Herpetosiphon gulosus: one gene and its partner. The protein of the gene in region 1 interacts with the protein of each later gene in a pairwise test. Links are inferred from orthologs where the notes say so. Each region holds a gene or a part of one and is shown in the gene's direction. Other genes may lie near its edges.

Region 1 (8,278 bases):
CCAAATTGGCGTTGCCCTCGCATGTGGTGCGCTTGGTGCTGAGCCGAATCGATGAGCTAAGCCCCAAAGTGCGGGCAATTCTCGAATTAGCAGCAGTGCTGGGCTTTCAATTTCGCCGCAATAGCTTAATTGAGCTATGGCAAGGTGAGCCAAGCGAAGTCTACGAGGCCTTAACGATTGGCGGACGCAGCCATTTAATCGAGCGCAGCGCATCGGGCCATTATCATTTTGCTCACCAAAATATCTATCAAGTTTTTCTCGAAGGCATTACGCCTGAGCAACAGCAACAATTACATGCCCAAATTGCCAAAAATCTTGATCACGAGCAGCTTGAGCCAGAAGCAATGTATCAATTGGCCTATCACTATGCCCGAGCGAAAAGCAGCGACCCAACATTTTTGGCTCGTGGCTTTACGATTTTGAGCAATGCAGGGCAGGTGGCGCTAGAGAATTATGCCTACGATGAAGCTTATCATTTTTTCGAGCAGGCCTACCAGATTGCCCAAGGCCAATCATTAGCATTTCAGCCGCAACAACATGCCCAATTTGCCCAACTCTGCCTGCGTTTAGGCCAAAATCAAACTGCCTTGGTGCATTTGCAAGCAGCGCTCGAACAAACCAGCGAACCAGATCATCAGGCGCGGTTGCTCACGGCCATTGCCCATATTCACGCTTGGCAACAACAACCACGCGACATTTGGCGCTACTTTGATCAAGCATTTGAGGCATTAAACGAACCAGCCTTAGAACGTTCATTGCTTGGCTTGATCAGTGATATAGGGCGCTCACTTGGCCGCTTGCTCAAAAGTAGTGTGCCATGGTTACAACCAAGCTCGCCCCAACAGCAGCAACGCATCATCATTTTGCTGGAAATCTATGATACGGTGGGAATGTATGCCTACCTGAATAGCCAAATGTTGTTGTTGGTCAGCCTCTTTTTACGCTCGTTGGTTTGGGCACGCCGTGGGCGCACCCGTCCGGCTCGCGTGCGAGCGTTGAGCAACTATGCCAGTATGTGGGCAATGGTTGGTCAGCGCCATTTAGCCAAACGGGCCTTGAATAAAGCTAAAACCATCGCCACTACTCCGACCGCTGATCGTATGTTGCAGGCGCGGGTGGCCTTGTACGAAGGCTTTATTAGCCATATCATTGGCGATGAAGTGCAGGCTGAACGATTACTACGCACAACATTACGTCAACATACAACCACAATCGATTCGCTGGCTTATGGCCATGCCACAGCTGATAGTGTGCTCTTGCTCTTTTTACGCGGCCATGTACTGGAAGCATGGCAATTGGTGCAAGAAACCTTTGAGCGCTTCGAGCAACATAATCATCGCAATGAACAAACCTGGTTTTTAGAATTATGGGCTGCGCCGCTGCTGATTACGCTTGGTTCGACTGCTGAAGCCCAACGCTACCCTGTACCCGACATCAAAGAGCGCCAACAATGGCTCTTGGCTTGGAAAAATCTAGCCGATGCCTCGCAGATGATCGTTAACCTTGAGCAGGGAGATCCAGGCCAGCAAAACGATCAATTATTGCGCCATTTTAATCAGCAACATCGCAATAATCCGCGTTTTATGCCGTTTCATTCGCGCTATATGTACATTTTGCAGGGCTATATCCGCATCGCCCAATTTTTACAGCAGCGCAAACGGGTAACTGCTCGCCGCTTACGGATTGCCGCACGCCAAGCCTTGTTGGTTGCGACAACGCCGATTTTACGCGGCCATGCTTTAGTTATTTTTGCGGCGGCACACGGCTTTGATGGGCGTTTTGCGCAAGCCCTAGAGTTGTTGGGGCAGGCCGAACAGTTAGCTCACTTGCATGATGCTCCTTGGATTTTATATGAAGCCCATCGGATTCGGGCGCATCTGTTTGGCATGCAGCAGCAAATGGCCGCCGCCAAACGCGAAGCCAGTCGCGCCTACACGATCGCCTTTGATCATCAATGGGTTTTGCGTATGCGCAATATCGCCGTGGCCTTTCAGCTGGACGACCCAGAGCGGCTCAATTCGACTACCAGCATTATCAGCGATGATGCGCTACGCCCCGATGATAGCCGCATGCAACGCTTATTGGATGCCTTGCTTTCGGTCAGTTTGGCATGGGCCCAAAGCTACGATCTCGATGAGCAAGCTCAAACTGCGCTCGATTCAGTAATTCGGATTTTAGGAGCAGAACGGGCATTTCTATTCCTGCTCGAAAACGATGATTTACATCTTCGCGCGGCACGTGATGCCTCAAGCAATCCAGTTACCGAGACCTTGCAAGGCTATAGCCGCACAGTGCTAGAGCGAGTTCGCATCACCCAAAAACCTGTGATTGTAACTGGAGCCGATGATGCATTAATTACCAGTAGCGAAAGTGTCACTGCTCACAACCTGCGCAGCGTTCTGGCCGCGCCCTTGATGCTTGATGGGCGATTTTTAGGCGTGGTTTACCTTGATAATCGCTTGGCATGGGGCTTTTTCTCCAGGGAAGATGAAGTTATTCTGCGGGCGATCACCACCCATATTGCCCTTGGCTTAGAAAAATCACGCACTACTCAGCTCGAAATTCACATCAATGCTGAACGTGAACAACGCCGTTTGGCCGAACGGCTGCGCCTACTCTCAACCGTGTTGAATGCTACGCTCGATTTAGTCGATGTGCTCAAATATGTGCTAATTCAGCTTAACTCATTGTTACCCTACTATGGAGCGTGCATCGCCCTACGTGAGGAAAATGAGCTTAAATTTGAGCAAGTTGAAAGCCCCAGCCCAACCTTATGGGTGCGCGGCACCAAAATCTCAATCGACGATGATCCGCTATTCAAGCAACTAGCGACGCTGCGCCAACCATTAATTATCAACGATATCACCCAAGATCCACGCTTCAAAGGCTATGGTGAGCATCCAGCACGTTCATGGCTGGGGCTGCCCTTGTTGGTGCGCGGCGAAATTGTAGGCTTTTTGGCGATCGATCGCGATGAACCCCATGCAATCTCTGAGCATGAGGCCGAATTGGGCATGGTGTTTGCCTCACAGGCAGCGATTGCAATTGCCAATGCCCAATTATTTGGTCAAGTGCAACGCCTCGCGATCACCGATTCACTGACCCAAGTCAGCAATCGTCGCCATTTCTTCGAGTTGGCCGAACGCCAATGGATCTTGACCTGTAGTAGCGACCATCCACTTTCAGCGATGATGCTTGATGTTGATCATTTCAAGCGGGTCAACGATAGCTACGGCCATTCGGTTGGCGATTTGGTATTACGCACGGTTGCCGATATTTGTCGTGCCAATTTACGACCTTCAGATCTGCTTGGGCGCTATGGGGGTGAAGAATTTGCGATTTTGCTGCCCGATACTGATGTTTCGGCAGCCCTGATCATTGCTGAACGCTTACGGATCGCGATCGCCAACCACCCGATTCAGCATGAGCAAGCCAGTATCAACCTGACGGTCAGCATTGGAGTGACGGGTTTAAGCAAAGATGATAACTCGGTTGTCAGCCTGCTTGATCGAGCTGATCGCGGCTTGTACATTGCCAAAGAAACTGGACGTGATCGGGTTACGATGGCCTAGGGCAGTATGCTACAATAGCCCAAGTTTGGTGCATTTGGAGGGTCTGATATGGTGCGTGATATGCTGCACAACTTGCGGCGCGTGCGCTTAGTTGAAGTCCAGTTGCTAATAACCGTGTTGCTGCTGTTTGCCGCTGGCTACATGATGGTGTTTGCTACCGGCCAACGCCGTTTGGAAGCTGATGTTGGCTCGTTGCAATCGTTATTCAGCGTGCTCTGGCCATCGTCGCTGCCGCTTTTGCTCTATCTGGTGGTGAGCGCTGGGCTTTCGTATCGCAACCCCAATGCCGACCAAATTTTGCTGCCCCTGGTGGCGGTGCTTTCTGGTTTGGGCCTACTGTTTACGGCACGGGTTGCGCCAACCCTTGATAAAGACATTTACGGCGATGTTGCATCGAAACAATCGGCCTTCGTGACGGTTGGGGTCATTTTGCTGGTGCTAATGGTGTTTGTCGATTGGGATCGTTGGATCTTTATTCGGCTCTTTCGCACTGGTATGATGGAATGGCTCAAAAACCATCGCTGGACATGGATGTTGCTTGGGGTTGGCTTGATGATTTTAACCTTCATCATCGGGGTTGACCCTAATAATAGCGGAGTTAAAGTTTGGTTTCGCCTGCCTGGTGGCTTTCTATTCCAGCCCGCTGAATTGCTTAAAATTATCTTGGTAGTCTTTTTAGCCTCATATTTGATCGAGCATCGTGAAGTGGTTAATCATGGCTACCGCTTAGGTCGCATCACCCTACCACCCTTGCCCTATCTTGTGCCAATGGGTGGGATTTGGGCGTTGTGTATGGCCTTGATCGTCAAGCAAAGCGACTTGGGTGCAGCTTTGTTGCTATTTGGCATCTTCATTGCGATGTTATATGTTGCTACGGGCAATGGTTGGTATGTTGGAGCCAGTTTCGGGGCATTCGGCATTGGCTCGTATGTAATGTACCAATACATTGGCAAAGTTCAAGAGCGGGTGGCGATTTGGCTTGATCCTTGGTCAGATGCAGCAAACTTAGGCTATCAGATTGTGCAATCGCAATATGCGCTCTCTGCAGGCGGAGTGAGTGGCAGTGGGCTTGGTTTGGGCGCACCTCACTATGTTCCTGCGGTGCACACCGACTTTGCCTATACCGGAATCGCCGAAGAATTGGGCTTGATGGGCACAATTGGAATTTTGATTGTGTATGTGCTGATGATTTATCGTGGCTATCACATTGCGCTCTCAATCCCAGGACGCTTTCGCGGCTTTGAGCAATTGTTGGCAGTGGGCTTAACCACAATTTTGGCAGTCCAAGCCTTAATCATCATCGGTGGCAATTTACGGGTTATTCCATTAACTGGGATTACCTTGCCATTTATCTCATATGGTGGTTCATCGGTCGTTATGAACTTTGTGATTGTTGGCTTGCTGTTGCGCATTTCGACCACAACTCAGAAGCAAACCTAAGCGAGGCCAACCATGAATTGGTTTGTTATTGGCATCGGCGCAGCAATTGCGATCTGTCTGCTAACAATTATTGGCTTTTTTGGGGGCTATCGCTGGTGGCAACAGGTTCGTCCAGTTTGGCAATTGGGGTTAATGCTGTTGATTCCCAGTTTGCTGCTTGGCCTAACCCTGTTGTTGGTCTGGTTTCTGCCATGGCCAATCGAAGAACTTGGTAGTTTGGCGATTGGGGTAACCTTGGGCAGTGGAATCCTCTTAATGACAACCTCCTATTTGGCAATGCAGATCTGGTGGGCCTTCCAACCTGATGAGCCTGCTACTTCAACCGATTCTGATGAACAAACTTGATACAAACAATGACGCGCAGGCTTCAACCAAGTTTGCGCGTTCATTAGGTTGGACCTTGGTGATTAAACTGCTGATCTCATTGCATGTTGGGGTTGGCGATTTTTTGTTGCCGTTGTATGTACAAGCGCTGGGTGGCTCGCCCCAAGTGATTGGCAATTTGGTGGGTTTGGGAGCAGCTTTTGGCGTATTTGCGCGGCTCAGCCTGAGTTGGCTCGCTGATCGTGGGATCATCGGGATTTTGCTGCGTTTGAGTTTGGCGGCCTTAGCAAGTGGCTTTGCAATTTGGAGCTTTGCTGATAGTAGTGCCTGGTTAATGCCTGGTCAAGCATTACTCGCGATCGGGCGAGCAGGCTCAACTCTCTGTTTAAGCCTGCTGATTGCCCAATTAACCAGTCATGGTCAACGTGGCTCAGGCTATGGGCGGCTAACCATGGCCAGTTCGTTGGCAACAATTGTCGGGGCGATCATCGCGGGAATTGGTTTTATTGGCTGGGATGCAGAAACCCGCCAGCAACTACAACAACTCACATGGTTGCAAGCTAGCCTCGACTATTTACCCAATCCAATTCCCCGTGTCGAGCTATTTCATGGCATTTACATAGTGTTTAGCAGTAGCGTGGTTGTAGCAGGAATCTTCAGTCTCCGTTCATGGCCTCATGCAATTCCAGCAAAACGCGGTACAATACAAGCAATATGGCACAGTGTGTTACGTCAGCCAGCAATCCGCAGTCTGTTGCTTGTGCAAAGTTGCATCAGTGCGGGCTATAGTGCCTCGATTCCAATGACCGTGCCGTTATTGACTGATCGTTTTGGGGCAAGTGTGGCGGCGGTCGCTGTGGCCTATATTGTGCCAGGCATTATTTATGCGCTGTTTCCGGCACGCCTTGGGCGCGTTGCTGATCGCATTGGCTATCGACGGGCTGCCAAGCTTGGGCTTGGCGTAAGTATGTTAGTTTACCTAGCAATACCTATCAGCCCACAACTTGCAATCACCGCAATATTTTGGGCTTGTGAAGCGCTGGCATGGAGTTTTTATGTACCAGCTTTGGAAGCCTTACTTGCGGAAAGTGTGATACCACAACAACGCGGCACAGCCTTGGCGATCTATGGAGCGTCAGGCGCATTGACCGCAACTGTGGCAGCACCCTTGGGCGCACGCTTGTATAGCCATTGGATCGCCGCACCCTTTTTATTCTCGGCCCTTTGCCTAGGTATGGCAGCCATGTTTGCTGCCCGTACCCCACCAACTAATGCCGATTATGCTACCATTAAATCTCACAATTGAGGAACCCACCCTGCCCGACTTGACTCCGTTTCCGCAAACTGGCCTCGTTCATTGGACGAGCAAGTTAGGCGTTGAGCTAGCGATTCGCCATATTACGCCTGATGATGCTAAATTGTTGGTCGAATTGTATGGCCGTTTATCGCCGCGCACGCTTGAGCTGCGCTTCGCCACGATTATGATCAACATTCCAATCGAGCGGGTGATCGAAGAATCTGCTCGGTTAGCCACGCTCAATCACGACCACGCCGATGCCTTGATTGCCTTGCTCAACGAAGATGGCCAAGAGCACATTGTAGCGGTCGCACGCTTAGCAGGCGCTGATCATATTCAGGCTGAATTTGCGCTTTTAGTCCGCGACGATTTTCAAGGCCATGGCGTGGGCACGTATATGCTTGATTTGTTGTTTCAAGTGGCCTTAGTGCGCGGTCTACGCTACCTCAAAGCTTCGGTGCTCGCAGAAAATGCGGCCATGCTGCGCTTGATTCGGCGCTCAGGCTTCCCCTACCATATGCACACCTCACACGGCGAAAGCGATGTGACAATCTATCTCGACCCAACGATTAGCGAAGGCGAGATTAATCACCACTGAATCAAGTAGATTGTTAATTATTTTGTTGGGCGAAGCCCGTATAATCTGAATGTTTGACTGAAATCTGCTGTCCCCTGCCGCTGGCACGTGGGCTAGGAGTAGTGCGTTGAATGAGTTTGATTCAGTAGTTGAGGCAATTGAGGCCGGCTGGGAACTCGACGATATTTTGCAGTTGATCGTCACGAATGGTCAAGTATTGCTTGATCTACAGCACGGTTATATTGTGTTATACGAGGCTGAGCAGCTGTGGCTCAAGGCCAATACGAGCAATTTACCCACCCGCGTTTTAGCCCCCACCAGCGCCGAAGCACGAGTTGTAGCAATGGGTCGGGCAGTGGCTTTGGAGCCAATTCAAGCCCTGCCACTTTGGCGCACGCTTGAATTTGCGCTCAAACCTGATGCCCGAGGCTGGCTCAGTGCACCCATTCGCTTAAATGGCCATACAGTGGGCGCGTTAGCCGCATTTGCCGAACCCAGCGACAATGAGCCACTGCGCGAAGCTCTGCGCTTTATGACGGTTTTAGCCGATTTAGCGGCATTGGCATTAGAACGCGGGCAATTTTGGTTACGCCATCAACGCCGTTCACAGTTTATCGCCTTATTGCGCACCATTTCGGGCATCATTCAGCAACAATCATTGGGCGATTTGGCGCATACCATCGCCCACCAACTTTGCGAGATTGGCAATGCCGATTTGGCGTTGATGTATATTCCCAGCCCTGAAACCGAAGAATTTGTGACCCTTGGCCTGAGCGATACACCCTTGGCCTTACAAATTCGCGAACTTGGGCTTGATCATATTCCGTTGGCCAGCAATGCCTTGTTGCATGAATGCTACCAAACTGGCCAAGCCCAACGCCTCGCCTTAACCAACGAACAATGGCCCGAATTGGCTCAACTTGGCGTGCAACAACTCTTGATTGTGCCAATTCACGATACCCACGAGCGGCTCGGCGTAATTGTGTTGGCCAGTTTGCAAGATACCCGTTTCGATGATGATGCACTGAATTTTCTCAATTTTATTGGAGTACGGCTGGGCTATGCCCT
Region 2 (3,589 bases), on another replicon or contig:
TTAACCAAGGCGCTTGCGTCTTAACCATAGCTCAATTGTCGGAGGATGCTTGATGGCGGTTCAATCTCAATCAATTGGTGGCCTGAGTGCCATCCGAAATCGCAGCACCAGCCAATCAACCCGTCAACGCCGCGCTAGCGTACTGATCGCTTTGGCGGTGGTGGTGGCTTTAATGTGTATGCTCTATTTGGCCCAAACTGGGCGAATTGCCGCGCTGGGCTTTCGGCTCGAACAACTCGAAGTGCAGCAAATTAAATTGGAGCGCGAGAATAACCAATTGCTTTATGAGATTGAACAATCGCAATCGCTTGAGGTTGTGCGTCAGCGGGCAACCGCTTTGGGCTTCAAGCCAATTGAATCAAGCCAAGCCGAATATCTGATTATCGAACTACCACACCATCGTTGGACGGCTCAGGCTCGTTAGCGCCCGTTCCAGCCTTTGCTGCTTGGAGGAACTTGCATGGCCTCACGTACCGCTCCAACTCCTCAAAACCCACCATTGCTCTCACGCTGGCGGATCAACGCGATTCTGTTGATCTGTGTGGTATTTGCTTTAGCCAATGCCCATAAATTATTTGAAGTGCAAATTCAACGCCATGATCAGCTTTCGGGCTTGGCACAGAGCGAGTTTCGCCAAAATCGCACAATTCAGCCTGCTCGTGGCATCATTCGCGATAGCACTGGTAGTGTGTTGGCGATGAATGTGGATCGTGATACGCTCGGCGTTGCTCCACCCTATATCGATGATGATGCGACTGATCCAAATGAGTCTGATCGCTTGGCCTTGTTGCTTTCGCCACTGATTGGCAAAGCGCCTAGCGAGATTAAGCAACTGCTGCTAACCAAAAATCGCGAATATGTGGTCTTGGCGCGGCGCTTAACCCCTGAGGTCAGCGAGCAAATTCGAGCACTCAAAAATACCGCGCTAACGTTGACCCCTGAGCCAGTGCGGGTGTACCCCAAAGGCACGTTTGCGGCGAATGTGGTCGGGGTTGCTAATTACGAAAATGTTGGGATTAGCGGAGTTGAGGGTTATAATAATTCGTTGTTGGCTGGGGTAGCTGGCTCGTTAGAAGCCGAAATCGACTCGGCCTCGAACTCAATTTGGATCGAGCCGCCAACTGTGCAAGAGCCACGCGATGGCGCTGACATCACCTTGACGATTGATCCAACTGCCCAACATATTGCCGAAGAAGAATTACAAAATGCCTTAGTCAACCATGGTGCAAGTGGCGGCTCGATCACCGTGATGGATGCCAAAACTGGTGCGATTTTGGCCATGGCAACTTCCACCAAGTTTGATCCCAATCGTTATACCGAATATCAACCAGAAATTTACAACAAAAACTCGGTGATTACCGATCAATATGAGCCAGGCTCAACTTTCAAGCCAATTAATTTGGCGATTGGGCTACAAGCCAAGGCCTTTACGGTCAATAGTGTGGTTGATGATCCTGGGTTTATTGCCCGTGCGCCTGGCTGCTGCGCCAACTTCGATTCCAATGGCCATTCGCCGATGACTCCCGAAAATGTGATCTTGTATTCATCGAATGTGGGCGCTTTGCAATATGCCGAAATGGCGGGCGACGAAGCCTTCTACCAAGGTTTGCATGATTTTGGTTATGGCGAACCAACCGGAATTGAGCTAGGTGGCGAAGAGGCTGGGATTGTGCAATGGCCTGAATCAACCGCTGATTGGCGGCCAATTGTGCTTTCAACCAATGGCTACGGCCAGGGGATTGCCGTTACGCCGCTACAACATGTGCGAGCGATGTCGGCGATTGCCAATGGTGGCAACTTGATGCAGCCCTACATCATTCAAGAATGGTGTGAGCGCGGCGAATGTCACAAGGTTGAGCCAAAAGTGTTGCGTAAAGTGATCGACAGCGATGTTGCCATGGATGTGGCCAAAATGATGGTGCGAGCGGCCAACAATAACTATGCGTTTCAAGAAAAGATGTGGTGGACATCATGTAGCGGCTATTACGACCGCCAAGGCAATGGCGGCGTGCCCTTGGTGCCTGGCTATAATATTGCGGCCAAAACTGGTACCAGCTCAATTCCCGATGGTCGTGGTGGCTACGAAAATGCCACGATTGGCTCGGTGATGGGCTTTGGGCCAATTGAAGATGCGCGTTTTACCGTCTTGGTCAAGCTCGATCGAACTCAAGATATTTGGGGCACATCAGCGATTCCAGTCTATGCTGCCGTGTTCAAGCGCTTGCTGACCCATTATCAAATTCCGCCCAACCCAGAGTTGGTGCATGAATGCCAAATCGAACAATAACGAATCTACTAGCGCCATGGTGTTCATGGCTTTGAGATATTGCCTATGCTAAGCCTACAAACGGTGGTTGATGGAGTGCGAATTGCCAGCGAACCACGCCTGCAATTGCCCGCAGCGTTGGCCAATTTACCAATAACGGGTGCTTGCATCGATTCACGCGAAGCCAGCGCAGATGGTTTGTTTGTGGCCTTGCAAGGCGAACGCGTCGATGGTCACGATTTTATTGCGGCAGCGGCGGCACGCGGCGTGCGGGCGGCTTTGGTGCAACGCGGGCGTTTGGCCGATCCCAGCCAGCTTGGTTTGGATCGACCGTTTGTGCTGCTCGACCCTGATCAAGGCCAAATTGCTAATGACGCGCCAGCCAATGCCTTTTTTCTGATTAGCGTTGATCTGCCGTTAGCCGCCATGCATCGGTTGGCGACGCGCTATCGCCAACAGCAGGATTTGGTGGTGGTGGGGATTACGGGCAGCGTTGGCAAAACCTCGACTAAAGAGGTGCTGGCGGCGATGCTTGCGCCAACCATGCGTACCCACAAAAGCCCCCGCTCCTACAACAGCGAAAATACCTTGCCCTTGGTGGTGCTGGGGATTGAACCAGAACATCAGATAGCAGTGCTCGAAATGGGCATCTACAACAAAGGCGATCTGGCCTTGCTGACGACGATTGCCCAGCCCCAAATTGGCATCGTAACCAACGTTGGTGCGTCGCATTTGGAGCGCATGCATACGATTGAGAATGTGGCCGAAGCCAAAAGCGAATTGGTGCAAGCCTTGCCAGCCGATGGTTGGGCGATTCTAAATTATGATGATCAGCGGGTGCGGGCGATGCAGCAGGTGACCAAAGCCCAAGTTTTTACTTATGGGCTTGATCCTGAAGCCGATTTGTGGGCTGATAACATCGAAAGCCGTGGCCTCGATGGGATTGGCTTTGATGCCCATTATCGTGGAGAACAATGGCATATCAAATTACCCTTGATTGGCTTGCACAGCGTGCATACAGCTTTGGCGGCGGCAGCAGTCGGGATTGTATTAGGGCTTTCATGGGATTCGCTGATTCAAGGGTTGCGTAGCAGCGCTCAATTGCGTTTGCTCTCGTATCCAGCGGTTGGCGGGGCAACCTTGATTGACGATACCTACAATGCCTCACCAGTTTCCTGCATTGCGGCGTTGAATTTATTGGCTGAACTACAAGGCCGCCGGATTGCCGTATTTGGCGATATGGCCGAACTAGGCCCGCACGATGAATCGGGCCATCGTTTGGTTGGTGTGCGAGCCGCCGATGTGGTTGACCAATTATATGTA

What was found. Proteins that work in one complex are often made in the same cells at the same time.
Region 2: the proteins of ABEB26_RS13880 (region 1) and ABEB26_RS01565 interact in binary tests that used the Escherichia coli proteins (3 or more experiments, as listed by UniProt). The link is inferred for Herpetosiphon gulosus from one-to-one orthologs.

Annotation. Positions count from the first base shown.
Region 1 is NZ_BAABRU010000009.1:156,375-164,652, forward strand. The notes cover bases 2,870-5,816. They hold ABEB26_RS13880 (FtsW/RodA/SpoVE family cell cycle protein), read left to right. Parts: upstream 2,870-3,620; coding sequence 3,621-5,012; downstream 5,013-5,816. Other genes in these bases: ABEB26_RS13875 (diguanylate cyclase), read left to right, coding at 2,870-3,572; ABEB26_RS13885 (hypothetical protein), read left to right, coding at 5,025-5,357; ABEB26_RS13890 (MFS transporter), read left to right, coding at 5,344-5,816. Outside these bases: more of ABEB26_RS13875, read left to right, coding at 1-2,869; more of ABEB26_RS13890, read left to right, coding at 5,817-6,642; ABEB26_RS13895 (GNAT family N-acetyltransferase), read left to right, coding at 6,617-7,231; ABEB26_RS13900 (sensor histidine kinase), read left to right, coding at 7,338-8,278.
Region 2 is NZ_BAABRU010000001.1:352,938-356,526, forward strand. The notes cover bases 1-2,873. They hold ABEB26_RS01565 (peptidoglycan D,D-transpeptidase FtsI family protein), read left to right. Parts: upstream 1-460; coding sequence 461-2,287; downstream 2,288-2,873. Other genes in these bases: rsmH (16S rRNA (cytosine(1402)-N(4))-methyltransferase RsmH), read left to right, coding at 1-24; ABEB26_RS01560 (hypothetical protein), read left to right, coding at 53-424; ABEB26_RS01570 (UDP-N-acetylmuramoyl-tripeptide--D-alanyl-D-alanine ligase), read left to right, coding at 2,333-2,873. In the rest of the region: more of ABEB26_RS01570, read left to right, coding at 2,874-3,589. UniProt on the Escherichia coli protein: Essential cell division protein that catalyzes cross-linking of the peptidoglycan cell wall at the division septum. Required for localization of FtsN.